3 regions of the Agrobacterium sp. 16-2014-1-2a genome follow, and region 3 is predicted to be linked to each of the others. Evidence: riboswitches for the same ligand, from Rfam matches in the RefSeq annotation. Region 3 holds a riboswitch; each other region holds the start of a gene.
What was found. A riboswitch is a leader RNA that binds a small molecule or an ion and turns the genes downstream of it on or off. The one in region 3 is predicted to bind cobalamin.
Positions count from the first base shown of each region.

Region 1: it holds a riboswitch for cobalamin, as region 3 does, so the genes downstream of both, ACQZ45_RS21365 (DUF1852 domain-containing protein) here and ACQZ45_RS11940 (ABC transporter substrate-binding protein) in region 3, are expected to answer to the same signal.
Region 2: it holds a riboswitch for cobalamin, as region 3 does, so the genes downstream of both, ACQZ45_RS17320 (DUF1636 family protein) here and ACQZ45_RS11940 (ABC transporter substrate-binding protein) in region 3, are expected to answer to the same signal.

Region 1 covers NZ_JBNWBX010000008.1:149,914-158,005, reverse strand. Annotated here, with positions in the region: gene ACQZ45_RS21375 (glycosyltransferase family 2 protein) at 1-461, shown strand, start outside; gene ACQZ45_RS21370 (hypothetical protein) at 554-1,834, shown strand; cobalamin riboswitch at 2,621-2,833, shown strand; gene ACQZ45_RS21365 (DUF1852 domain-containing protein) at 2,937-3,914, shown strand; gene ACQZ45_RS21360 (methionine synthase) at 3,939-4,967, shown strand; partial or broken gene ACQZ45_RS21355 (peroxiredoxin) at 5,631-6,186, shown strand; gene ACQZ45_RS21350 (SDR family oxidoreductase) at 6,176-6,961, opposite strand; gene ACQZ45_RS21345 (sugar-binding transcriptional regulator) at 6,991-7,944, opposite strand; gene ACQZ45_RS21340 (FGGY family carbohydrate kinase) at 7,965-8,092, opposite strand, start outside.
Region 2 covers NZ_JBNWBX010000005.1:286,699-294,790, forward strand. Annotated here, with positions in the region: gene ACQZ45_RS17300 (precorrin-8X methylmutase) at 1-495, opposite strand, end outside; gene cobG (precorrin-3B synthase) at 492-1,850, opposite strand; gene cobN (cobaltochelatase subunit CobN) at 1,847-5,197, opposite strand; gene cobW (cobalamin biosynthesis protein CobW) at 5,203-6,240, opposite strand; gene ACQZ45_RS17320 (DUF1636 family protein) at 6,237-6,623, opposite strand; cobalamin riboswitch at 6,779-6,993, opposite strand; gene cobO (cob(I)yrinic acid a,c-diamide adenosyltransferase) at 7,121-7,738, shown strand; gene ACQZ45_RS17330 (cobyric acid synthase) at 7,740-8,092, shown strand, end outside.
Region 3 covers NZ_JBNWBX010000003.1:63,344-71,435, forward strand. Annotated here, with positions in the region: gene ACQZ45_RS11915 (ABC transporter substrate-binding protein) at 1-607, opposite strand, end outside; gene ACQZ45_RS11920 (class I SAM-dependent methyltransferase) at 721-1,545, shown strand; gene ACQZ45_RS11925 (pseudoazurin) at 1,719-2,201, opposite strand; gene ACQZ45_RS11930 (ABC transporter ATP-binding protein) at 2,198-2,998, opposite strand; gene ACQZ45_RS11935 (FecCD family ABC transporter permease) at 2,995-4,023, opposite strand; gene ACQZ45_RS11940 (ABC transporter substrate-binding protein) at 4,020-5,051, opposite strand; cobalamin riboswitch at 5,217-5,452, opposite strand; gene ACQZ45_RS11945 (GNAT family N-acetyltransferase) at 5,492-6,370, opposite strand; gene argE (acetylornithine deacetylase) at 6,582-7,706, shown strand; gene ACQZ45_RS11955 (2-hydroxyacid dehydrogenase) at 7,731-8,092, shown strand, end outside.

The DNA of each region.
Region 1 (8,092 bases), on a different contig from region 3:
ACGCATGGGACGCCCCTGTAGAATTTTCGGCGCGAGATTGTCTCAACCTCATCTGGTCGGCCGTCGCCATGGTGATTGCCTTCACCAGCCTCATCTGCTGCATTGAATTACCACGTGTCGACAAGGAGGAGCCGATCGGGGTGGATTTGGAAGGCCGATTGCGGTGCGCAAGCGAGGTGAAGGCGGTACGGATCGTGGCGCTTTCGACCGAAACCGCGACCCTCGAAGACTGCAACCGGTCTTACGCCGAGGCAGAGTGCCTGTATGTGCCCGAGGTGGGCTGGGTGCAGATCGATGCAACGAAAGTCTCGCAAACGCCCGGCAAATTCACTCTCACCCCTAGTGCCGACCAGCATCGTGCAATCTTGAGGCTGCTTTTCCGCAATGCGCCCGAAAATGTCGCGGAACAGGGCGACCTCCTGAAGTCCATGCAGATGTTACTCGCAAGGGCCTTCAGCTAAGACAATTCGCGCCAAACCCGGGACCGTGCTCGACGTAAACCGCAAGCTAGAGGCGGGGTTATTTGGAAAAGCGCCCACCAAACGGAAAACTCATGTCTGTCAAATCGATCATCGCGACAGTTCTCATGACCTGCTTCACAACAGGAGTGGTCGCTGGTGGCGATGGGCGCACCGGTTCCGGATCAGTTCGCGACCGCCTTGCTGTTAGCTTGTGTGCGGGTCTCGTTGGGAAGATGGACGAATCCACCACCCCCTTCGTATTTCGGAGCTTTGAGCCTGCACCCGGCGGCAAAGCGCTTGATTCCGCTCTTTCAAATGCGGGTTTCACCTATGACAATGCCCTGGCGACGATTGCCCTTTTTTCCTGTGGCAACGATACCGAGGCAAAAAGGGTTGCCGATGCGCTGCTGCTCGCCGTCAACAACGATCGCTATTACAGCGATGGCCGCCTGCGCAACGCCTACCGTTCCGGCCCCGTTGCGAACGAAAATGATGCTATGCTTTTGCCCGGTTTCTGGAGTGAGGCCAGCAAGACGTGGGTCGAGGATGACTATCAGGTCGGCAGCGCAACGGGCAACCTGGCCTGGGCGGCACTTGCGCTTCTCACTGCCAGTGAACGATTAAGCAATCCGTCCTATGTGCAGGCAGCGACCAAACTCATGCGCTGGATCGATGCGCATACGGCGGGCGTCCGCGATATCGGCTACACAGGTGGCACATTCGGTCATGAGCCTGCACCGGCCAAACTCGAGTGGAAATCGACGGAACATAATCTCGATGTGTATGCCGTTGCGGGTTGGCTCGCCGAAATTGAGGGAGCGCGCGCCTGGCAGGCGATGCGGGACAAAACACGCAAATTTCTTGATGCGATGTGGAATGAGCAGCAGGGACGGTTTTACGTCGGCAGCCTACCCGGAAGCGACACACCCAACTCGAGCCAGTCCGGAATAGATTCCGAGCTCTGGCCCATTCTCGCGGTGCCGGAGTTTCGGGGCCGCGGTGGGCGTGTTCTGCATTGGGTTGATCGGCATTATGCGGTTGCGGGAGGTTTTGATTTTAACGACGATCGGGATGGTGTGTGGCTGGAAGGTACGGCCCAGGCCGCGCTGGCATTTCAGCAGGCCGGCGATGCCGACCGGGCCGAGGCGCTGCTTGCCACCATTGCCGCACAAATATCTCCCGATAACCTGATCTACGCGACAGTCGGGGACGAACTGACGACCGGGCTGATGATCGGGCCGACCTCGACATTTGCCGACTTCAAATATTTCAGGTTGCCGCATGTCGGGGCTACTGCCTGGGCAATCCTTGCAGCGAAAGGCTGGAACCCTTTTCTTAGAAAAAGCGGTTGTATTCGTCTTTGTGAGGGATAACTGTCCGTCTCGGCGGCAGCAGGAGGATATTGCTCCAGGCCGTTGCGCCGGAGATTGAAAACTGGGACGCATGACGCTGCTGAAAGCGGCGAAAAGCGTAAAACCGCAACGTTGACTGCCGACTAGCAGTTCCAGTGATTCAAGCCTGACGGTACGATTAACGAAGCCGAATACCGCCCACTGCCAGACCTGTCAGATGCCCGGTGCGGATCGGAACTTCCTGTGCACCTTCAACGACATGGGGCGGTTCGAAGGCCCGAGCACAAATTCGGCGGTGCTGTTGCGGATACGCGCCCGTGATGTTATCGGCCCGCAATTTAAGGGTGCTTGCCTTCGCTCATTCGTTATTTAATTCAAGCGCCGATCCCTTTATTAGCGCTGCGCCGGCACAGTAGGGCATGTCCGAACAGCATCCCAACCTCCGGCGAGGCCGCTTCAATTAAACGCCTGTGGCCGGCGAAATCATGCGCGCCTTCTAGCTGCCCCAATTGCCTCCTGAACCGTCGATCGACGTACTGGCTCTTCTGCAGCGACTAAGTCTGGCGGAACGCGCTCTGGGCGCCTGGACGGTATCACCAGGCTGCTCCCGCACTAGGAACTACTCGTGGTGTGGTCTGATCCTTTCAACTGCGTGGAGCGAGATGTTTGCCACGGCCAGGTCCGCGTATGTGAGAATCGCCTGACAACGCCGAATGCAACCTACTCGGCCGGAACCGACAATGGAAACGTAGACTTAAGGACATAAAGATATCGTTATATGATGTTGACCGATGACGTGGCTTACAATATGGTCGACACGCCTAAGGTTCCCCAGTCGTTGCACGCAACGTGCCGGGGCTAAGAGGGAAGTCGGTGCTCCGTGTCATGCGGAAAAGCCGACGCTGCCCCCGCAACTGTAAGCGGCGAGCTGAAGTCCAATATGTCACTGGTTTACCCCGGGAAGACGGACGGAAGTGATGATCCGTGAGCCAGGAGACCTGCCTTTGGTGAAATAACGTCCACGGGCGGGGTGTCCCAGTGTGCCGTAGCAAAGGCTGCATTGTCGCGGCCCGTCTTGCTATGCGTCCGCAGACCCATGCCCCCAACTTTATAGGGGCACAACATGTCTCAGACCTGCATTTTTACAATCACGAGCGTACCCTTCGATGAGGACTATCGTCCTTCAGAACATACGCGCATCACCACCAATTTTGCCAATCTGGCCAGGGGTGAAAAGCGGCAGGAAAACCTGCGCAATGTCATGCGCATGATCGACAGCCGCTTCAACGCCCTCGCTCACTGGGATAATCCCAAATCGGACCGATACTCGGTCGAGTTGGAGATCATTTCGGTCGATATGAGCTTCGATGTCGCAGGTGAAAAATTTCCCCTCATCGAGATACTGAAGACGACGATCATCGATCACAAAACCAGTGAACGTATCGACGGCATTGTGGGGAATAACTTCTCCTCCTATGTGCGAGACTACGACTTCAGCATTGTGCTGCCGGAGCATAACAAGAGCGTTCCTGCCTTCAGCATTCCGGCCGACTTCGGCGACCTGCATGGAAACCTGTTCAAGTCTTTTCTGCGGTCGGATGCCTACCGCTCGTACTTTCGCAAGCCGCCGGTCATTTGCATCAGCGCCTCGACCAGCAAGACCTATTACCGGACCGAAAATCATCACCCCGTCATGGGCGTCGAATACCGGCAGAATGGGTTCTCGTCCACCGACCAGTATTTCGGGAAAATGGGATTGCAGGTTCGCTACTTCATGCCTGCAGGCAGCGTTGCGCCGTTGGCCTTCTACTTTGTTGGGGACTTGCTGGGCGACTACTCCAATATTGAGCTAATCGGCGTCATCAGCACGATGGAAACGTTTCAGAGAATTTATCGCCCCGAAATCTACAATGCGAACGCAGCAGCCGGGACATTTTACCAGCCCAACCTGAAGCACCAGGACTATTCGCTGACCAGGGTCATTTACGATCGCGACGAACGAAATCGCTTGGCGGTGGATCAGGGTAAGTTCACCGAAAAACACTTCATCAAGCCATACCGCGCCGTCCTTGAGCAATTGTTTGCTCACCGCCCCGCTTGAGCATCACTTAGAAGAGGTCCCACCGTGAAGAAACTTCTCCCCACATCGACCGCTGGCAGCCTGCCGAAACCCTCCTGGCTTGCGCAGCCCGAAAAACTGTGGTCGCCCTGGAAGCTGGAGGGCGAGGAATTACTGGAAGGCAAGAGAGATGCCCTGCGCCTTTCACTGGACGATCAGCAACAGGCCGGCATCGACATCGTCAGTGATGGCGAGCAAACACGCCAACATTTCGTCACGACTTTCATCGAGCACCTCGACGGGGTCGATTTTGCAAAACGCGAGACAGTCAGAATTCGCGATCGCTACGATGCGAGTGTCCCGACAGTCGTCGGCGCCGTGTCTCGCCAGAAGTCCGTGTTCGTCGAAGACGCCAAGTTTTTGCGCCAGCAGACCAAACAACCCATCAAATGGGCGTTGCCGGGTCCGATGACGATGATCGATACTCTCTTTGACGGCCATTATAAGAGCCGTGAAAAGCTTGCCTGGGAATTTGCCGTGATACTCAACGAGGAAGCAAAGGAATTGGAGGCTGCCGGCGTCGATATCATCCAGTTCGACGAACCTGCCTTCAACGTTTTCTTTGACGATGTGAATGACTGGGGTGTCGCCACTTTGGACAGGGCAATTGAAGGGCTGAAGTGCGAGACCGCCGTCCATATCTGCTACGGTTACGGCATAAAGGCCAATACGGATTGGAAAAAGACACTCGGGTCAGAATGGCGGCAGTATGAGGAAACTCTCCCCAAGCTGCAGAAATCCGGCATCGGTATGATCTCCCTCGAATGCCACAATTCTCATGTCCCCATGGATCTTCTGGACCTTGTTCGAGGTAAGAAAGTGATGGTTGGGGCCATCGATGTGGCAAGCGATACCATCGAAACCCCGGAGGAAGTCGCTGCAACGCTGCGCAAGGCGCTTAAGTTTGTCGACGCAGATAAACTTTGCCCCTGCACCAATTGCGGCATGGCCCCCGTGTCTCGTCGTGTGGCAAGAGACAAGCTGAATTCCTTGAGCGCAGGAGCTGAGATCGTCCGAAGAGAGCTCACTGTTTAGTTTTTTGATAGTCTGAACCTGCGGATGGCAGCCGTTCGCCGCCACCGCGCCCATCGCGACAAACGCTGGGAGACTTACGAATGGCTATAAGGTCACGGCGCGGATCATCCTGACAGCTTCGACGGATGTCCGCCTCTTGGCGCAAAGCTGCCAAGACCGCCTGTTCTCTAAAAATCGGCCCTGTTTCTGCTGAGTGTCTGCGCCAAACGTCTCGGTTGGAAGACATTTATTCCAACGCCACCGACGTCTTCGTGACTTTCACCAAACAGAACAACTTCCCAGACGCCGAAAATCTCGGGAGCACGACGGCCGCTAAGATCGCCGAAAAAAGTGGGTCTCAGTCAGCAGGACGTATTTGCCGAGAGCAGCAATTGCCTTGTGGAAATGGGGAAAGTGGTGGCCACCCGGTAGCAGCGATCCCAAGACAAAGAAGCCGTTGCCCCAGAACATCGCTTCAGCGAAAATTCCAAAACGATACTATCGGCCAGAGACTTGGCAATCAGTGACTTTGTCAAATCGAATGAAGGTGTGGCGTTCGTATTCCATCAAGGCTGAATGCGCGAATCGCTACGGCAGCTTTGCACCTGCGCACTAGACATTGCGGTAGTATGAAAATCGGCTAACTTCGCAACGTCGACAGACAGGAAGAGCAACGAGGTGGCAATGATTGAACCCGGCGGGGATGAGCAATTAGTTACCCCACGTGACGACGGAGCAGCCAGGCATTTACCCGGGATGGAGTTGCCTAGCATTGGTTTGGTTGCGACGGATGGCACGGTAGTCGATCTGCGTGAGCCGGGGTTAACCGTGGTCTATGCTTACCCCCCGGACAAGCCCGCCCGGAGGCAAGGCTATTGACGGATGGGACGCAATACCCGGCGCGAGGGGATGTACACCACAGTCCTGTGCCTTCCGTGATCATTTCGCTGAACTGAAGGCATTGGGAGCAACGCGTCTGTTTGGCCTTTCTACGCAGACCACGGAGTATCAGCGAGAGGCAGCAGAGCGGCTTCACCTGCCGTTTCCTCTGATTTCCGATCATTCACTCCTTCTGGTGTCAGCCCTTCGCCTTCCAACTTTCCAGGCTGGAGGCCTGACACTGCTCAAGAGGCTCACGATGATTATCGAAACGGGCGTTATCAAGCATGTCTTTTACCCGGTCCATCCGCCAGAGAAGAACGCAGATGCCGTCATCGATTGGTTGAGTGCTACGACATGATCAGCCCGCCATCGACATTAATTGTCTGGCCGGTGATGTAGGCCGCATCCTCGGAGGCGAGAAACGCCACCAAGGCTGCCACTTCGGCTGGTGTTCCTGCGCGGCGCATAGGAATGTTGCGCACCCATTCGGCCATGAGTTCGCCGGGCTTATAGTCACCGAGCATCTGGCCCCAGACTCGATCGTTATAATCCCACATTTCGGTGTGGATGATGCCGGGGCAAATGGCGTTGACGGTGATGCCTTCGGGCGCCAGTTCCTTGGCCAGACTTTGCGTCAGGCCTACGACGCCGAATTTTGAAGCGGCGTAATGGGGGGTATAGATAAAACCCTGACGGGCCTGGCCGGAGGCGGTGTTAACCAGGCGGCCCTTGGTGCCACTTGCGCGGAAGCGGCGGATCGCCTCCTGGCAGCACAGAAACGCGCCCTTGGTGTTGACATCGAGGTTGAAGTCCCACTGTTCCTGCGTCAGCTCCTCGATCTTCGAAATGGTGATGACGCCGGCGTTCTGGACCGAGATGGAAAGCGGACCGATTGCCTCTTCGGCTGTGCCATAGGCCTCGCGCACCGCCGCCGCATCCCGCACATCGAGGATCACGCCATGGGTGACGGAGCCGGTTTCGTCCGCCAGCTTTTTGGCGGCATCATTGGTGTCCTTGTCGACAGAGGCGATGGCGACTTTCGCGCCTTCCTCGGCAAAACGGCGGGCGATGCCGTAACCGATGCCCTTGTTGCCTCCAGTCACGAATACGGATTGACCTTCAAAGCGCCTCATGTCTCCTCCTTATGGGATAACGGCTATGTTTATGTGCCGACCAGTCGTTCGGCGGTGAATTTGTCGGTGACGAGAACATCGATCACGCCGGTTCTGAGCGCGCCGGCGATCGCCTCGGTCTTTTTCGAGCCGCCGGCGAGTGCAATGACTCGGTCGACATTGGCAAGGTTCTCCAGCGGAAGGCCTATGACCCGGTCATCGAGCGGTGTCTTGACGGGCTTGCCGTCCTTGTCGAAAAACCTGAGCGAAATATCGCCCACGGCGCCCGCCTGTGCGAGATCGGCAAGCTCCTTGGCGGAAAAGATATTGCCCGAGCGGGCAAGAAGCTCCGATGGCTCGACGGCACCGACACCGACGATGGCGAGCGTGATCGAACCGAAAAGATCGATGGTTTCGCGCACGAAGGGATCGGCCAGCATCAAAAGCTTGGCCTCGCGAGAGGTGGCGACGCCGGGGACCGGCAGCAATTTCGGTTCGGCCTCCGTTAACCGCGCCAGCCGGGTGGTGATCTGGGTCGCGTGCGTCTGCACGGAAGGATCGCCCATGCCGCCCAGCGTCTGGACGATGTAACGCGCTTTGGCGCCCTTCAGCGGATGGATGTTTTCCACCATCTTGAAGATCGTCTGGCTCCAGCTGGAAACGCCGATGATCTCGTTTTGCGACAGCGTCACCTCGAGAAAATGCGCGGCAGCCTCGCCGATGCGGGCCATGATCGCGCCGTCGCGATCCTCGCTGCAATCGACGACAATGGCTTCCGGCAGATCGAAGCGTTCGCGAAGCTGTGCTTCAAGATCGCTATAGGTACCGGGCGGCGGAATGATGCTGGTGCGCACGATACCTTCCGTTTCGGCACGCTTCAGCATGCGCGAGACGGTGGCCTGCGAAAGATTGAGATGTTCGGCAATCTCCGCCTGCCGCCTGTGCTCGCTGAAATACATCTGCGCCACGCGGGATATCATCCGAAGTTCGTTGATCCTGCCCATAAGCCCTCCAGGGTGAATTTTTATTCACCCTTACCCGACGTCACAGGTAACGTCGAGCGCGCAATCGCGTCGCGCCAGACGGCAAGCCGTTGCCTGCCGTCACCGGACGAAGGCGCGATGGCGTTGCCGTGACTGTTGAGCGCGGCGA
Region 2 (8,092 bases), on a different contig from region 3:
ACCGACCGGCATGCCAATGATGGCAGCTGGGCGTGGAGCGCCTTTTTCAAGCATCTCCAGAAGATAGAACAGCGCTGTCGGCGCGTTGCCGATAGCAACGAGAGCACCGTCCAGCTTTTCCGCCCAGAGATCGAGTGCGGCGGCGGAACGGGTATTGCCAATCGTTTTCGCAAGCTCAGGGGTGCGCGGATCGCGAAGGGTGCAGATCACGTCATTATTGGCCGGAAGGCGGGCGCGGGTCACGCCGTGGGCGACCATTTCCGCATCGCACAGAACGGGCTTGCCCGCTAGCAAAGCACCACGCGCAGCGACAACGAAATCCGGAGAAAAACGGAAATGGCTGGCCGCTTCCACCAGCCCGCAGGCATGGATCATGCGAATGGCGATATCCGCCTGATCTTCGGTAAAAGCGGACAAATCCGCTTCCTCGCGAATGATGGCGAAGGAGCGCTCGTAAATCGCATTGCCGTCGCGAATATAGTCATGGTCGGTCATCGGTCATCCTGTCGAAGCGCGGCAACGATTGCCTCCTTACCCAGACGGGCAAGCAGGTCGGCAGCGTTTTCCCCGGGCTTATGTTCTTTTTCGCAAAGACGGGCAAGCCGCGAAAGCGCCGTCCTCTGTTGCTCGAAAGGTAAAATACCGTCCTGCGGGTCGCAGGCGCGGCCCGAAAACGAAAAGGCCAGACCATCGGCGGTGCCGGAAAAGGCCAGAAGCGACGGGGCGGGATGCGCGCAACCCTTTCCGCAGCCGGAGAGATGCAGTGTGAAGGAGCCATCGAGCATGGAAGCTAATTCCCGCGATGCAAAGGCCGCCAGATCATGTGTGGGAAAGAAAGCCGAAGCGCACCCCGGCGTGCCGGGACAGACAGCGATGGAAGATCGCGCATCACCTGCCCTTGTGATGAAACCGGCACTGTCCGCAGTTTGCATCAGCGCATCGCAAGCATCCCGCGACCCGAAAAATAGCAGGCTATGATTGAGCGACGGCCGCAATGTTTCGATATCAAATCCGCGCGCCAGTCCACAGAGCCGCGACAGATCGGAAGCACGAACTTGCGCGAAAGCAGGAGTGATACCGGCAGCAAAAGTACCGTTACCGGCCGCCATCAGCCCCAGGGGCGAAGAAGGCGCAGACGTCTCGCCTTGGCTCTCGCTATCTACTAGGCGGTCTCCGCAAATCGCCTTTATCGTCCGCAAATCCAGATCGCGGCCACGGGCAAGCGGTCCTTTGCCGGCCAGATGGACGAGCAGCAACAGGACCACATCGGCTGTCTTGCCGGCCTCAACAAATCCCGCGCGCAACGCCTTGCTCTCCGGACCTCCGACAAGCAATTGCCAGAAAACTCGATGATCAAGCCGCATCGCCTTCAGACGGATATCGGCAAGCAAATCTCCCATTCGGAGACGGCCGCCCCCATCGACGATGACGGACATTTTGGCGGCGAGCTTTTCATGCAGCGCCAGCGCAGCAGCCTCTCTGCGAATCCCGCCCGCAACAGAACCGCCATCGGCGATTTCCCGATCGTCCCTGCCGGAAAGAGGTGAGGTCTCGACTGCCAGTCCGTCGCGAAGCGGCAAAGCGAGCGCCAGAACATCATTCTCCAGGTCGCAGGCGCTTTCCCGCGTCAGGCCGCGAAATTGCAGGCTGCCGCGTGCCGTGATGTCTATCAGCCCGTTGCCGTGCTGCTCGGCAAGTTCGCAAAGCGCCATCATATCATGGGGCGCAATATCCGCCTCGAATGCGATGCGCGACAGGTAGCCGTCACCGGTCAGCATCGGGGTCGATAAGGCCGGACACGTCCCACGGCGGCCAAACGGCTGGACCGGATCGGAAGGGGCCGTCCTCATGCGCCGACCCTTTCAGAACGCGGCAGGATCAGCATTTCAAGTTCCGCATCCACCGCATTGCGGCGGCTGTGCCACAACCCGCGACGACGGGCGGATAAAAAGCGCGTCGCCATGACCTCCGCCGCTTTCGGATTTTCCCGCAGGATGAAATTACGCACGTCCTCATCGCCGAAATAGGCGTCGTAAAGCGCCTCGATCAGCGAGGAAGATACCGCATGGGTGGTTTCCGCAAAACCGATCAGCCGGTCAACCGTCTCGGCAAATTCCGCCGCCCCGCGCGGGCCGTGCCGCATCTGGCCGGCGATAAAGCGCGGATTGACGGCGCGGGCCCGAACAACGCGCGTCAGCGCCTGTGAAATGGACCGCGCGCGCGGACGCGCGGGATCGGTCGTATCCAGCGCCACGATATCGGTAACGCCGCCAAGGAGTGCTTTTGCGGCGGAAAAACCACCGATGAAGGCGACATCTGACGAGCCGTCGAGAAGATCCCGGCCCGGATCGTCACCGGTGTGAACGAGAAGATCGGCACGGCGCACCAGCTCGACAAAACCGGCATCCTCGAAAATCTCAAGCCCATCCGCACCACCAAAGGCATGGCTTGCCGCATCCAGATAGGCTTGCCCTAGTTCCTCACGTTCTTCCCATTTTCCGCTGGCGAGTTTCTCCTCAGTGCCTGCACCATAGGTGCCGGGTGCGGAGCCGAAGATGCGTGCCGGTATATGCCCGAGTGCCGCCGCTTCTTCCGCCAGCGGATTGTCACCCGACGCTTCCTCCCGCCGCGCGACAGCCTTGGCGGCGGCGTCTAGAAGAGCGATCAACGCCGGAAACATGTCGCGGAACAGGCCGGAAATCCGGAATGTAACATCAACACGCGGCCGCCCGATACTGGCCGGCGGCAGAACCTCGATGCCTGTGACGCGGCCCGTCGCCAGGTCATGGATCGGTCTCGCCCCCATCAGATGCAGCGCCTGCGCCACATCCTCGCCGCCATTGCGCAGGCTGGCGCTGCCCCAGAGGTCAAAAACCAGATGTTTCGGCCAGTCGCCATGGGATTGCAGATGGTGCCGAAGCACTTCTTCGCCCGCCATGCGGCCCAGCTCGAAAGCCGTCGGCGTCGGCATGGTGCGCGGATCGGCAGCATAAAGATTGCGGCCCGTCGGCAGGACATCGAGACGTCCGCGCGCGGGTGCGCCGGAAGGACCGGGGACAATATGGCGGCCATCGAGCGCGGCAAGCAGCGCCGTTTTTTCCGCCGCAGCACTTTCAAGCCTCAGAAGATCGGTCTCGCCTTCGGGGCTGCGGCCAAAAACATGCTGGCCATCCTTGATGGCGAAGTCCTTCAGGTCGCAGAGGAAGGCGTCGATGCGCGACAGCGCCGCATCGGCATCGTCCTTTGCACCGACACCGGCATCCGCCGCAAGACCGGTTTCCAGCGCCTTCTCTACGATCAGTTTCGCCAGCCGGTCGCGGCGGCGGCGGTCGAGCCCATCCGCCTGCGCATATTCGTCGACGAGCTGTTCAAGAGCCGATTGTTCCGGCGAAAGCCCGGCATCTACCAGCACAGGCGGAACATGGCCGATCGTGACGGCAGCGATCCGCCGTTTGGCAACCGCCGCTTCGCCCGGATTGGAAACGATGAACGGATAGACCACCGGCAAAGACCCGGTGACGATTTCAGGAAAACAATCGCGGGAAAGCGCAACTGTCTTGCCGGGCAGCCATTCCAGTGTGCCATGCGCACCGACATGCACAATGGCATGCGCCCCTGCGACACGCTGCATCCAGGCGCCGAAAGCGACCAACGCATGACGTGGCGGCAGGGCAGGGTCATGGTAATCCACCCGCCGATCCTCATTTCGCCCACGATCCGGTGCCAGGGCCACGAATGTCTGGCCGAAACGGGCGACGCGAAAACGGAATGCGCCGTCGGCTAGTACGTCGTCCTGTTCGGCCGAACCCCACGTGCTATCCACGGAGGCGGCAACCCCTTCAGGCAAACCCAAAAGAAAATCACGATAGTCTGAAAGTTCGACGGCCGCTTCCTGCTGCTCGACACAACGCAGCAAAGCCCGCGCCGTTTCGGGAATATCCGAAACCACATATCCTGCCGCGGCCAGATCGCGCAGCATTTCAAGCACGCTTTGCGGCACATCGAGACCAACGGCATAACCCGTGCGCCCCGGCGCAGCACCGGGATAATCCGGCATCAGAATGACGATCCGCCGTTCCTGTGGCGTGGACTGTTTTAATTGCAGAAAGGCAGCGATTCGGTTTGCCACCTGTTCGACGCGATCAGCCTCCGGTACATTGATGAGGCTGATACCGCCATCAGTCCGCACCTGCTTGAATGAGATTGCGCCAGCAAGAATCCGGCCATCGAGTTCCGGCAGAACCAGATGCATGGCAAGATCGGAAGGGTTGAGACCGCGCGCATTTTCCGCCCAGCCTTCCCGTCGCGTCGTCGCCATAACCACCTGAAACACCGGCACTCCGAGGCGGTCAAACAGGGTTTTACCGCTGTCGTCCATCTGACTGGCAAAAGCCGTGGCGGCAACGATGGCGGCGGGCTGGAGTTCGGGCAGTACGGTTTCGAGAAAGCGGATCGCCTCCCCATCCTTGAGGCCGCTGACGAAAATCGGCAATGGCGCAAAACCGCGCTGAGAGAGCGCGTTAAAAAGCGCATCCACGGGCGCCGCATCGGCCGCAAGAAGCATGGAGCGGTAAAAGAGAATGGGAAGGACAGCTGCACCGGCGGGAAAACCGGCGCAGGCTTCCGCCTGATCCACGACGCCTTTACCCGGCCGGTAAAAGCCGGCTTTCGGCAGCGGTTGAGCCTCGATATCTGGCCATGCGCCACCACTTACAAGGGCAGCAAGACCAATGGCAAGCCGGTCCATATTTTCCCGCCCACCCTCGCGGAAGAAGGCGAGGACGGACGCCAACGTCTGGCGATCAACAGTCGAGGCCGCTTCGAGCTTTTCGTCTCTCTCACTGCATTCACCCGGCAGGAGCATAAGTTTTATGCCACGTCGCCGCGCCATCGTGCTGAGCTGATCGACGCCATAGCGCCAGCGTTCCGCGCCGCCGAGAATCCGGATAAGGATGACACGGGCATGTTCGGCCGTCTTTTCGATCCACAGATCGACCGACATCGGATGCCGAAGCTCGGAGAGGTTGGCAGCGGACAGGGACGAAAGCGCGCCCTCTGCCTGCCGCCATGCCTGTTCCAGCCCGGCAAGATCGCTTGCCGAAAAAGACAGCATCACCACATCCGATCGCGGCTGGTTGAGATCAACCGGCTCGATCAGGTCGTCCAGAGACGAAGATGTGGTGGCGAGAATGTGCATTTCTATCAGGCGGCCAGCATCTGTTCGATCTTTTCGCGGTTGAGGCCCTTTTCGCCTATGACGACGAGGCGGCTGCGGCGCTCTTCACCGGCCGCCCAGGGACGGTCATAATAATGGTTGACGCGGCTACCGACTGCCTGCACCTGCAGGCGCATCGGCTTGGTGGATACTTCGACGAAACCTTTGATGCGCAGAACATTTTCCGCAGCCGCCGTCTCGGCGATACGAGCCGCCAGCGCTTCCGGATCGGTCACGGCCGGCAGGTCGATGACGAAGCTGTCGAAATCGTCATGTTCGTGGTCGAGTTCACCATCGTGATGGGTGCGGCGGTTTTCGATATCCTCTTCAACCGCAAGACCGAGGCCGATCAGCACGGCCGGATCGATGACGCCATTCGAGGCGACGACGATCTTTGCGGCCCGCGGCAAATGCTCGAGAATATGAGCCTTCGCCTTTTCCAGACCGGCGCTATCGAGCAGATCCGCCTTGGTCAGCACGATAAGATCGGCACAGGCGATCTGATCCTCGAAAACCTCTTCGACCGGATCGTCGTGATCGAGGGCTTCGTCATTTGCGCGCTGGGCGGCAAGGGCTTCCATGTCATGCGCCACCTGACCCTCGGCAAGGGCAGCGCCATCCACAACAGCCACCACAGCGTCAACCGTCACGCGGCTCTTGATGGCCGGCCATTGAAATGCCTGCACCAGCGGCTTGGGTAGGGCAAGGCCGGAGGTCTCGATGAGGATATGCTCCACCTTCGGCTGGCGGCTCAGAATCTGCTCGATGGCCGGCTGGAAATCATCCGCCACCGTGCAGCAGATGCAGCCATTGGCCAGCTCAACGATGTTTTCCTCCGGGCAGCTCTCAATGCCGCATCCCTTGAGGATATCGCCATCGATGCCGATATCACCGAATTCGTTGACGATGATGGCAAGCCGCTTGCCATCAAGCTTTTCGAGGAGACCGCGCAGCAGCGTGGTTTTTCCAGCCCCCAGAAAGCCGGTGACGATGGTGCAGGGAACGCGGTCCAGAAGGGTGCTCATGATCTCTCCTCGGTAAAATCGAATGGGGGAATGCGCGCCACCATGCCGCGCTTCAATGTGTCGGGGCGGCCGCGCCAGGGCATCAGGCCATCTGCGGAGACGGCCAGCATTTGCGCGCCCGTGAGCAGGTCTTCCGCATCGTTGGGCGTCAGCCCGCCGAATACATAGGACCAGCCATCGGCACCGCGCAGCACGGCACTGAGGCCGCGTTTGCAATTGGCAAGGCAATTGACGGAGCGAACATCGATGCCGGAGTCACGCGCTTTTGCGATGGCAGCTTCCGCAAGGATGGTGCCGGGGCGCGGCTCCGCATTGGGATCGGTGTCGTCGCGACAGCTTCGGCAGACAAAAACGACCACGCCAGAAGCTGTGTTGGCTTCCATTGTCCCGTCCGCACAAGAAGATGTTGTGGTAATATCCAAACCGTTCCGCTTTCCGCGCCTTTAAACTCGTCGGGGTGCGGATGTCGAAAACAGCGCACTGAAAAGCGCGGCTGCAATTCAATTCGACCGGCTGACCGGAGCACCCCGCCCGGGAGACGTTTTTTCCTGAAACGGCAGGTCTCCTGGCTTGCGGCTTTAAAACACCCTGCACCACCTTCCCGGACCAATTTTATGGTCCAGTGGCTTCACAGTGCGGGCTTACCGCTTACAGTTGCGGGGGCAGCCACGGAATGACCCGGTATGGGGTGGAACCGTGTTCCCTCTTAGCTTTTCCCGTTGCCGGGAAAAGACCGTCAGTGCCTTACCCTTAGGCTGAACGGGCGTGACGGTCAATGCTGCCGGCTTGTCGATTGCCGGGTGCGGCAAATTGAGTATAGTCGCCGCTCCGAATGGCGGGGGCATACGGTCCCGCGCCTCTGGACGAGAAGGAAAACGCGATGACACGCGATATCAGCGACAGCGAAGCCGAACGCCACCGGCAGAAAATGGTCAACCGCAAGACGGTTCAGGATGCCGAAGTCGCGGAAAAGACCATCGAAAAAGGTCTGCTGATGATCAATACCGGCCCTGGCAAAGGCAAATCCACGGCCGCTTTCGGCCTTGCTTTGCGCATGCTCGGCACCGGGCGGCGGGTCGGCGTCGTGCAATTCATCAAGGGCGCATGGTCGACGGGTGAACAGCAGGCCCTGACTTTGTTCGGCGACAGGGTGGAATGGCGCACTATGGGCGAGGGGTTTACCTGGGACACGCAGGACCTGAAGCGCGATGTCGCGGCAGCTACAAAGGCCTGGGAGGAAGCGAAAGCACTGATGGCCGACGAGACGATCGGATTGCTGGTTCTCGACGAACTGAACATTGCGCTCCGCTATGATTACCTGCCGCTGGAAGAGGTCGTCGAAACGCTTTCCAACCGTAGATCCGATCTGCATGTCATCGTTACCGGCCGCAACGCCAAACAACCGTTGATCGACGCTGCCGACATGGTGACGGAAATGACCCTCGTCAAACATCACTTCAAGGCGGGCGTAAAGGCGCAGGCCGGGATAGAATACTGACATGACTGCACGTGTGCTGATGTTTCAGGGAACCGGCTCGGATGTCGGCAAATCGCTGATGGTGGCTGGCCTTGCCCGCGCCTTCATCAGGCGTGGCCTGTCCGTCATGCCGTTCAAGCCGCAGAACATGTCGAACAATGCGGCGGTCACTGCCGATGGCGGCGAGATCGGTCGCGCGCAGGCGCTGCAGGCGCGGGCAGCAGGCGTTCCGCTGTCGGTTCACATGAACCCGGTGCTTTTAAAGCCGCAGAGCGAAACCGGCGCACAGGTCGTCGTACAGGGTAAAATTGTCGGCAATGCCAAGGCTGCCGATTATCAGCACATGAAAGCCGGGCTGATGCCGCGTGTGCTGGA
Region 3 (8,092 bases):
GCTTCTTCGGATTGGCCTTTTCGAGCGTATCGGTGACCTTGGCGATGGAGTCCGCGCGGAACTTTATGAAGTCCTCGGCGATCTTTTCCTTGCCGGTCAGCTGGCCCATCAGACGCATGCTCGGCTCGGTGTTTTCCATCGGCTTTTCGCGGAAGTCGACGTAAACAAGCGGGATGCCGACCTTTTCGAGCTTCTCGATGTAACCGGCCTCCTGCGTCGCGGTCTTCGCGTCGATGTTCATCAGGATCACGTCTGGCTTCAGCGAAATGGCCTGCTCGATGTCGAAGGTGCCGTCTTTCATGCCGCCAAAGGTCGGCAGCTTGGCAATATCAGGGTACTTGGCAAGATAGGCCGCATAGGTTTCCGGGTCGGCTTTCGCCAGGTCGTCGCGCCAGCCGACAACGTGCTGGAAAGGGTTTTCCTTGTCGAGCGCCGCCAGGAAATAGATCTGACGGCCTTCGCCGAGGATCACATGCGAAACGGGCACATTGACTTCCACGTCGCGGCCGGTCACATCCTTGACGGTGACCTTTTCGGCCAATGCAGGCCACGCTGCGGATACGAGAAGGCCAAGGGCAAGTGCCGCGGATTTGGCTGAGATGCGCATCGGATATTGCTCTCCAGTGTTGACTGGCGCGGCTGTATTATTTTCTGACTATACTAGTCAAGTTTTATGTTTTAGAGCCATTCTTAACTGACCGGTATGTGAGCTGAAGACCGATGATCGACACTATCCACTATGGCAAAAACGACAGTCTGAGAGACGAAATCAAAACCTATTGGTCCGGCCGCGCCGCGACTTTCGACCTTTCCCCGGGTCATGAGATTTTCTCCGAAGAAGAGCGCGAGGCCTGGCACGCGCTGGTTTTGAAGCATCTGGGCCAGGGAGAAGGCCGCAAGGCGCTGGATCTGGCCAGCGGCACCGGCGTTATCTCGCACCTGATGGACGATCTCGGTTTTCAGGTCACCGGCATGGATTGGTCGGAAACCATGCTGGAGCTTGCAAGGGCGAAGGCGAAAACCCGCGGGCGCAATATCCGCTTTTTTGTCGGCGACGCCGAAAACACGATGGAGCCGGACGAAAGCGCCGACGTCATCATCACCCGCCATCTGGTCTGGACGCTGGTTGACCCGAAGGCAAGCTTTGCCGAATGGTTCCGTGTCTTGAAACCCGGCGGACGCCTGCTGATCGTCGATGGCGATTTCGTCAACACCGGCTGGCGCGAAAGACTGGTCAAGAAGCTGGCGGCGGGTCTGGAAAGCATCGGCCTTGTGAAGCCGGACCAGCCGCACAAGCCGGCGGATCCGGAAAACACCTTCAACAGCATTCTATCGCGGGTCTATTTTTCACAGGGTGCAAGAGCTGGTGACGTTGCGGCGCTGTTGCGTGAAACCGGCTTCGAGCCCGTTGCCATCGATCAGGAACTTCAGGCCATTCATCGTGCCCAGGCAAAAAATTTCAGTCTGCTGAAAGGCATCTTGCGGGGATTGCAGCACCGTTATGCAGTATGCGCTGTGAAGCCGCACACGTCCGGCAAGGGATAGGGCGACCAAAGCCACCAAGCTGCCGCCCAGCTCTCCGTCACCCCGGATGTGATCCGGGGTCCAGTGCGACCAAGTCCTTGATCGCTTAATAATAGTTTCTCACGGTGCAGACGCGCCGTGGCTGGATGCCGGATCTAGTCCGGCATGACGCATGAAAACGCGATGCAGGGACCTCATTTTTCCGCCCGCTCGAATAGCTCCTCAAAGCGCGGCTTCGCCCGGCCTGGGACCTCTACCGTCCTGTAGCTCTGCGGCAAAACCGCGTCCCCCACCTTAATCAGCATGACCATGCCCATGCCGTAATGCGGCGAGCATTTGATGCCGTAAAAGCCTGGCTTTTCGAAGCCGGTCTCGAATTCGTCGTTGATCCGGCTTTTGAAACCTTCAATACCTTCGGGAACCATACCATCGATCGTCGCGGCATTATGGCTCTTGTGGCTCGGCACGAAGCGCACGCGGTCGCCGGGAGCGATCTCCAGAAAATCGGGTTCGAACACCATTGAGCCCTTTTCGCCACGGTTCAGCATCTTCACCTCGAAGGTCTCGGCTCCGGCTTGAATGGAAAACCCTGTGGCCACAACCATGGCAAGTCCCGCGGAAACGCAAAGCTGTCGGGCGCAAAAGCGGAGATTTGCAAGTCTTTTCAATTTCATCATCGTGCCGTTGCTTTCCTTGCGTGATCGGCCGCACCGTGGGCCGGCAGAAAACGAATATGTGAAAATCCGCTTTCATCCGTGGTGACGACGGATTGCACCCCGAACACATCGGCGATGGTCGAAGAGGTGAGGACCTCGCGCGGTGGGCCGACAGCGATCATTTCACCGCGATGCATGATGGCGACGCGGTCGCAGAACATGGCGGCATGATTGAGATCATGCAGCGCCGCCACAACCGTCAGTCCCTGCCTGCGCACCAGATCGAGCAGGCCGATCTGGTGGCCGATATCGAGATGGTTGGTCGGTTCGTCCAGCAGCAGAATATGCGGCTCCTGCGCCAATGCGCGGGCAATGTGCAGGCGCTGGCGTTCGCCGCCGGAAAGGTGATGCCAGTTTCGCTCGGCCTTGTCCGCCATATCGACATTTCCGAGCGCCGCATCGACGATGGCGTCGTCCTTTGGCGACCATGCGGAAAGCGGGCCGAGATAGGGCGTGCGCCCCAGTTCCACGGCCTGTCGCGCGCTGATGCGCTCGGTGGTTTCGGCCTGCTGCTCCACAAAGGCCAGCCTGCGGGCAAGTTCGCGCCGCCCGAATGTGGCAAGCCGTTCCTCACCAAGCATGACATGACCCCGACGCGGCATGCGAATGCCGGCCAGCATGGAAAGCAGCGTGCTTTTGCCCGAACCGTTCGGCCCGATGATACCCAGAAACTCGCCCGGGGCGACCTCCAGCGAAACCCCGCGCACGATGTCGAGATTGCCGGCATGAAAATGCAGATCGTGGGCGGATAATTTCATGACCGGCCTCTCTTCTGCCCGAGAATGAAGGCGAAGGCGGGCGCGCCGACCAGCGCAGTGATCACGCCGATCGGCAGCACCTGCCCCGGAATGACGGTGCGCGAGAGGATATCTGCGATGATCATGAAAATTGCACCGGTCAGGGCCGTCACCGGCAGCAACATGCCGTGGCGAACGCCAACGAAGATGCGCGCCGCATGCGGGATGACGAGACCGACGAAGCCGATGGAACCGACCAGCGACACCATGACTGCCGTCATGACCGCCGAAACCGAGATCAGCACCGCATAGACCCGGCGCATCGGAATACCGAGCGAAGCTGCTGCCTGACCGCCGAAAGCGAAAGCATCAAGCGCGCGTGCGTACCAGAGGCACACCCCAAGACCCGCAATACTGACGGGCAAAGCCAGCCAGACATCCGGCCAGCGCACGCCCGAAAGATTGCCCAGCAGCCAGAACATGATGCCGCGCGCCTGTTCGGCATTGGCGGATTTGGTGACGATGAACGACGTCATGGCGTTGAACAGTTGCGAACCGGCGACCCCCGCCAGGATGATGGCGCTGTTGCCGTGCCCTGTCCGCACCGCCAGAAGGCTGACAAGCGAAAAAGCCACAAAAGCCCCGATCAGGGCGCCGGCCGGCATCGTCAGGAACCCCGCCCCTAAGCCCAGAAGCGCCACGGCCACGGCCCCGGTTGAGGCGCCTGCGGAAATACCGAGGATATAGGGATCGGCGAGCGGGTTGCGCAGAAGTGATTGAAGCACCGCACCGGCCAGCGCCAGCGAGGCGCCACAGCACGCGGCAACAACGGCGCGGCTGAGGCGGTAACTCCAGACGATGCCCTCATCCAGCGGCTCCAGCGGATAACCCGCATGGAAGACACGATTGGCAATGGTCTTTGCCACCACGTCGAACGGAATGGCAGTCTCGCCGATGGCCGCACCGGCCATCAGCGCGACGAGCAGCAGGGCGAGTGCGGCAAAAGCCAGACCCGCCCTGCCAAGATTGACGGAAAGACCGTTCACTTGGCGAGACCGGCTGTGGAAATCGCCTCGGCCAGCGTTTCAATGCCTTCGATCGTGCGGATGGTCGGGTTCATCGCCTGCGCGTCCATTTCGAAGACATGGGCCGCCTTGACGGCGGGCATGATGCTGGCAACCGGATCGGTAGCGAGGAACTTGAGCTTGACGGCGACGTCATCGGCGGGGAAACGCCGGCGGTCCATCTTGCCGGCAACGATCACGGACGGATTGGCCTTGGCGATGGTTTCCCAGCCAACAGTCGGCCATTCCTCATCGCTTTCGATAACGTTCTTCAGCCCGAGCGCGGACATGATGTAACCCGGCGCACCATTGCGGCCCGCCACGTAAGGATCGATATCCAGCTCAGCGCTGGAGAACCAGAAGACTGCTGAAATCTTGCCATTCGCCGAAGCGATCTTGGCGCGGGCGGCTTCCTCACGCTTTTTCAGGTCGGCAACGACTTCCTCGCCGCGATCCTGCACGTTGAAAATTTTCGCAAGGTCGCGGACCTCCTGGTAGATCAGGTCCATGGTGAAAACGGACTTGCGCACGCCGTCGCCGCCGCCGGAATTGTCCTTGCCCATGCAATCGGCAGGCGAAGTATAAACGGGAATACCGAGTTCGGCGAATTGCTCCGGTGTTCCGACAACGCCTTCGGGACCGATCTGCCACTGGAACTGCGTCGTCACGAGGTCCGGCCTCTTGCCAACCACCGCCTCGAAGCTCGGATCATTGTCGGCAAGCCGCTCCACCTTGGCATTGGCGTCTTCGTAACCCTTCAGAACCGGGCCGATCCACAGCGCCGTGCCTACCACCTTGTCGGCCACGCCGAGCAGATAGAGAACCTCGGTCGTGCTCTGGCCGACCGATACTGTGCGGGCGGGCGCCTGCTTGAAGGTGATTTCGTGGCCGCAGCTATTGATCGTCAGCGGATAGGCGGTTTCGGCAGCCTGAGCGGCACCGGCGGGCAAGGCCGCTAATGCGACAGCCAGAAGACCGGCGGAAACCGGCAGGCGTTTGAAATGAAACATATGTTCTCCAGTCTAAATAAAGTGGCGTGATCCGCAGGCCGCGCGTCAAAACGCGTAGTGACAGAGCGACAACAAGTGTGGAGATGGAGAACGGGACTCTAAATACGTTTCCGCGGACGGAAAGGTCATAATAAGCTCCTCTTCCGGGCATCCCCGCCCGTAACGATGGTCAATATTATGACGGCAGGTCTCCTGGCTCACGAATATACGCCGTTCATCTGCCTTCCCGCACCTTGAAGGGTGCAGTGGCATGACGCTTTTCAGGCGTCACGAGGATGAACGGCAATCCGCTTACAGTTGCGGGGGCAGCCACGGCATTGGGCGATAGAAATCACCCGCACCATGTTCCCTATTAATCCCTTTGCCCTTCGGCTTCAGGAACCGTCGCTTTCTGACATAAGGGGCAAGCGCCGGGGCGTCAATTGCGATAGTGCTGCAGCTCAACACAAAGACGGACCCGCCAACGCGAAAATTTTTGTAGCGCCGGAAGGCGCCGGTTGCGGCGCGTCTTTGGACATGGTGGTAAGGGTTTCAATCACCACCAAGCCGGATTGCGCAATAAAATCAATAAAGAGATTGTTGTCGCTGATGGTGTCGAGACGCACCAGCTCATCGTCCAGATCGGTAAAATGCCGCCTTACGAGCGCAATCGCATCGATGTCCGCACCCGCAACGACCGGACCGATAATGTGGCCCCGCCCCGCCGCACGGCGCAGCGCAAAAGCGGTAAGACGGTCCGCCTCAAACACACCGTAACCCGCATTCTGCGTCAAAAGTCGCTGCAAAACGTTCCGGCGCGAAACGCCAAAAGCCGCCCGGTCTAGTTCCACCACATCAGTCAGATGACCTGCGGATAACGGCTCTATTCGTTGTTTTCTGCCGGGCGGCGGTATCTCGAAAAGGCAATTCGCCCTTCCCCGGAACAGATATACTTTTTCCGTATCACCGGCAAAACCCAACCTTGAAAACAACCGCCGCGACGCTCCCGTCGCGTTCAACCGCAGGGAGACAGTGGGGAATTTTGCGACAAGTTTCTGCACAAGCCATGGTGCTACGCCATGCCCCTGCAAACGGGGCGAAACAATGACCATGCCGAGCGTCGCAAACCCCTGATCATAGGGAAAGAGCATCGCGGTTGCGACAACACGGTCGATCTCATCGAGCGCGGCGAGACCCACGCCGCATTGCCGCAGAAAACACCATTCATTCGCGTGATATCGCCATCCGACGGCCATGGAGAGTGCATGCAGATGATCGGCATCCACGTCCGCGATATCCACGGTCCGCAGCTCGAAACTATCGACTTTGAGCAGGTCCATAACCAACGGCCCTCATCCCCTACGGCTCACAACCTTCATCCGGTCCCGGCCTAGCCCACGACATCCGACGGTAGCCGGTTACGCCAGCACGAATTTTCTGAAAGCACTGGAAGGTCACAACAATCTACCGAAATCATTCGCATTTCAGCAGATAAACGTCGCAGTCCATTCTAAGCTTTCGGGATGACAATCCGGTCAGCGGAGACGACCATTGAACGCAATCGAAATCCTTGAGCGTCTCGTCGGTTTCCCGTCGGTCGTTGGAACCGCCAATGGCGATATTGCCGGCTGGATCGCCGATTATCTTGAAAGCCACGGCGCGAAAGTATCGCTGCTTGCGGGACCGGAGGGCGACCGCGCCAATCTCTTCGCCACCTTCGGCCCGGCCGATCGCGCCGGCTATGTTTTGTCCGGCCATATGGATGTCGTACCCGCCAGCGAGCCGGAATGGTCTTCCGATCCCTTTACACTGCGGGCGGAAGATGATCGTCTCTACGGGCGCGGAACCACCGACATGAAGGGTTTTCTGGCCACGGTTCTCGCCGCGGCGCCTGCATTTTCGCGCAGGGCGCTGAAACGTCCCGTGCATATCGCCTTTTCCTATGACGAGGAGGCGGGTTGCCGTGGCGTTCCACATCTTCTCGCCAGATTGCCTGAACTTTGCGCCGCACCGGCGGGCGCAATCATCGGCGAGCCCAGCAATTTGCGGGCGGTTCGTGCACACAAGGGCAAAGCAGCAGCTCGCATTACCATCCGTGGCCGTTCCGGCCATTCGTCCCGGCCTGATCAGGGGGTTAATGCCATTCACCTGATGACCGGTATCATGGCAAAGGCCGTGGAGACGGCACATGAGCTGACGAAAGGCCCCTTTGAAGCGACTTTCGAGCCACCCTACTCCTCGCTGCAGATCGGCACGATGAAGGGCGGCCAGGCGATCAACATCATCCCCGATTTCTCGGCCATCGAGCTGGAAGCACGGGCGATTTCCGGCATATCGCCGCTTGAACTGCTCGGGCCGGTTCGCGCAAGCGTCGAGGCTCTTGCAGCAAAGGGTGTCGATATCGAATGGACGCCTATGAGCGATTATCCGGCGCTTTCGCTAGCAGCTAATGCTCCGCTTGTTCTGCTTCTGGAGGAATTGACCGGCACCCCCTGTCTCGCCGCCGTCAGCTACGGCACGGAGGCGGGGCTGTTCCAGGCGGCGGGCATCGACGCCATCATCTGCGGACCAGGGGATATCGGCCGCGCCCACAAGCCGGACGAGTTCATAACGACGGGCGAACTTTCGGCCTGCCAGTCGATGCTGGAAACACTCGCAAGCCGCTGTGCGGCTTGAACCTTCGGGAAGCATAGATTTCAGATGACTTTTCTCTTCAATTCCGACGCCAAGCGCGGCGAGATTTTCCGGCAGGCTCTAGCTGCAGAACTGCCTGATCTGCCGTTTTCGATGGATGCGTCAACTGTCGATCCCGACGCAGTCCGTTACCTCATCACCTGGACGGTACCGCAGGACATTGCCCGGTATCGCAATCTCGAAGTCCTGTTTTCGATCGGCGCGGGTGTCGACCAGTTTCACATCGAGGCGATCCCTGAGACGGTAAAGGTCGTACGCATGGTGGATGAGGGCATCATCCGCATGATGCAGGAATATATCTGCCTCGGCGTACTTTCCCTCCACCGCAACCTGCCGGTCTATTTAAACCAGCAGCGCCAGCAACTGTG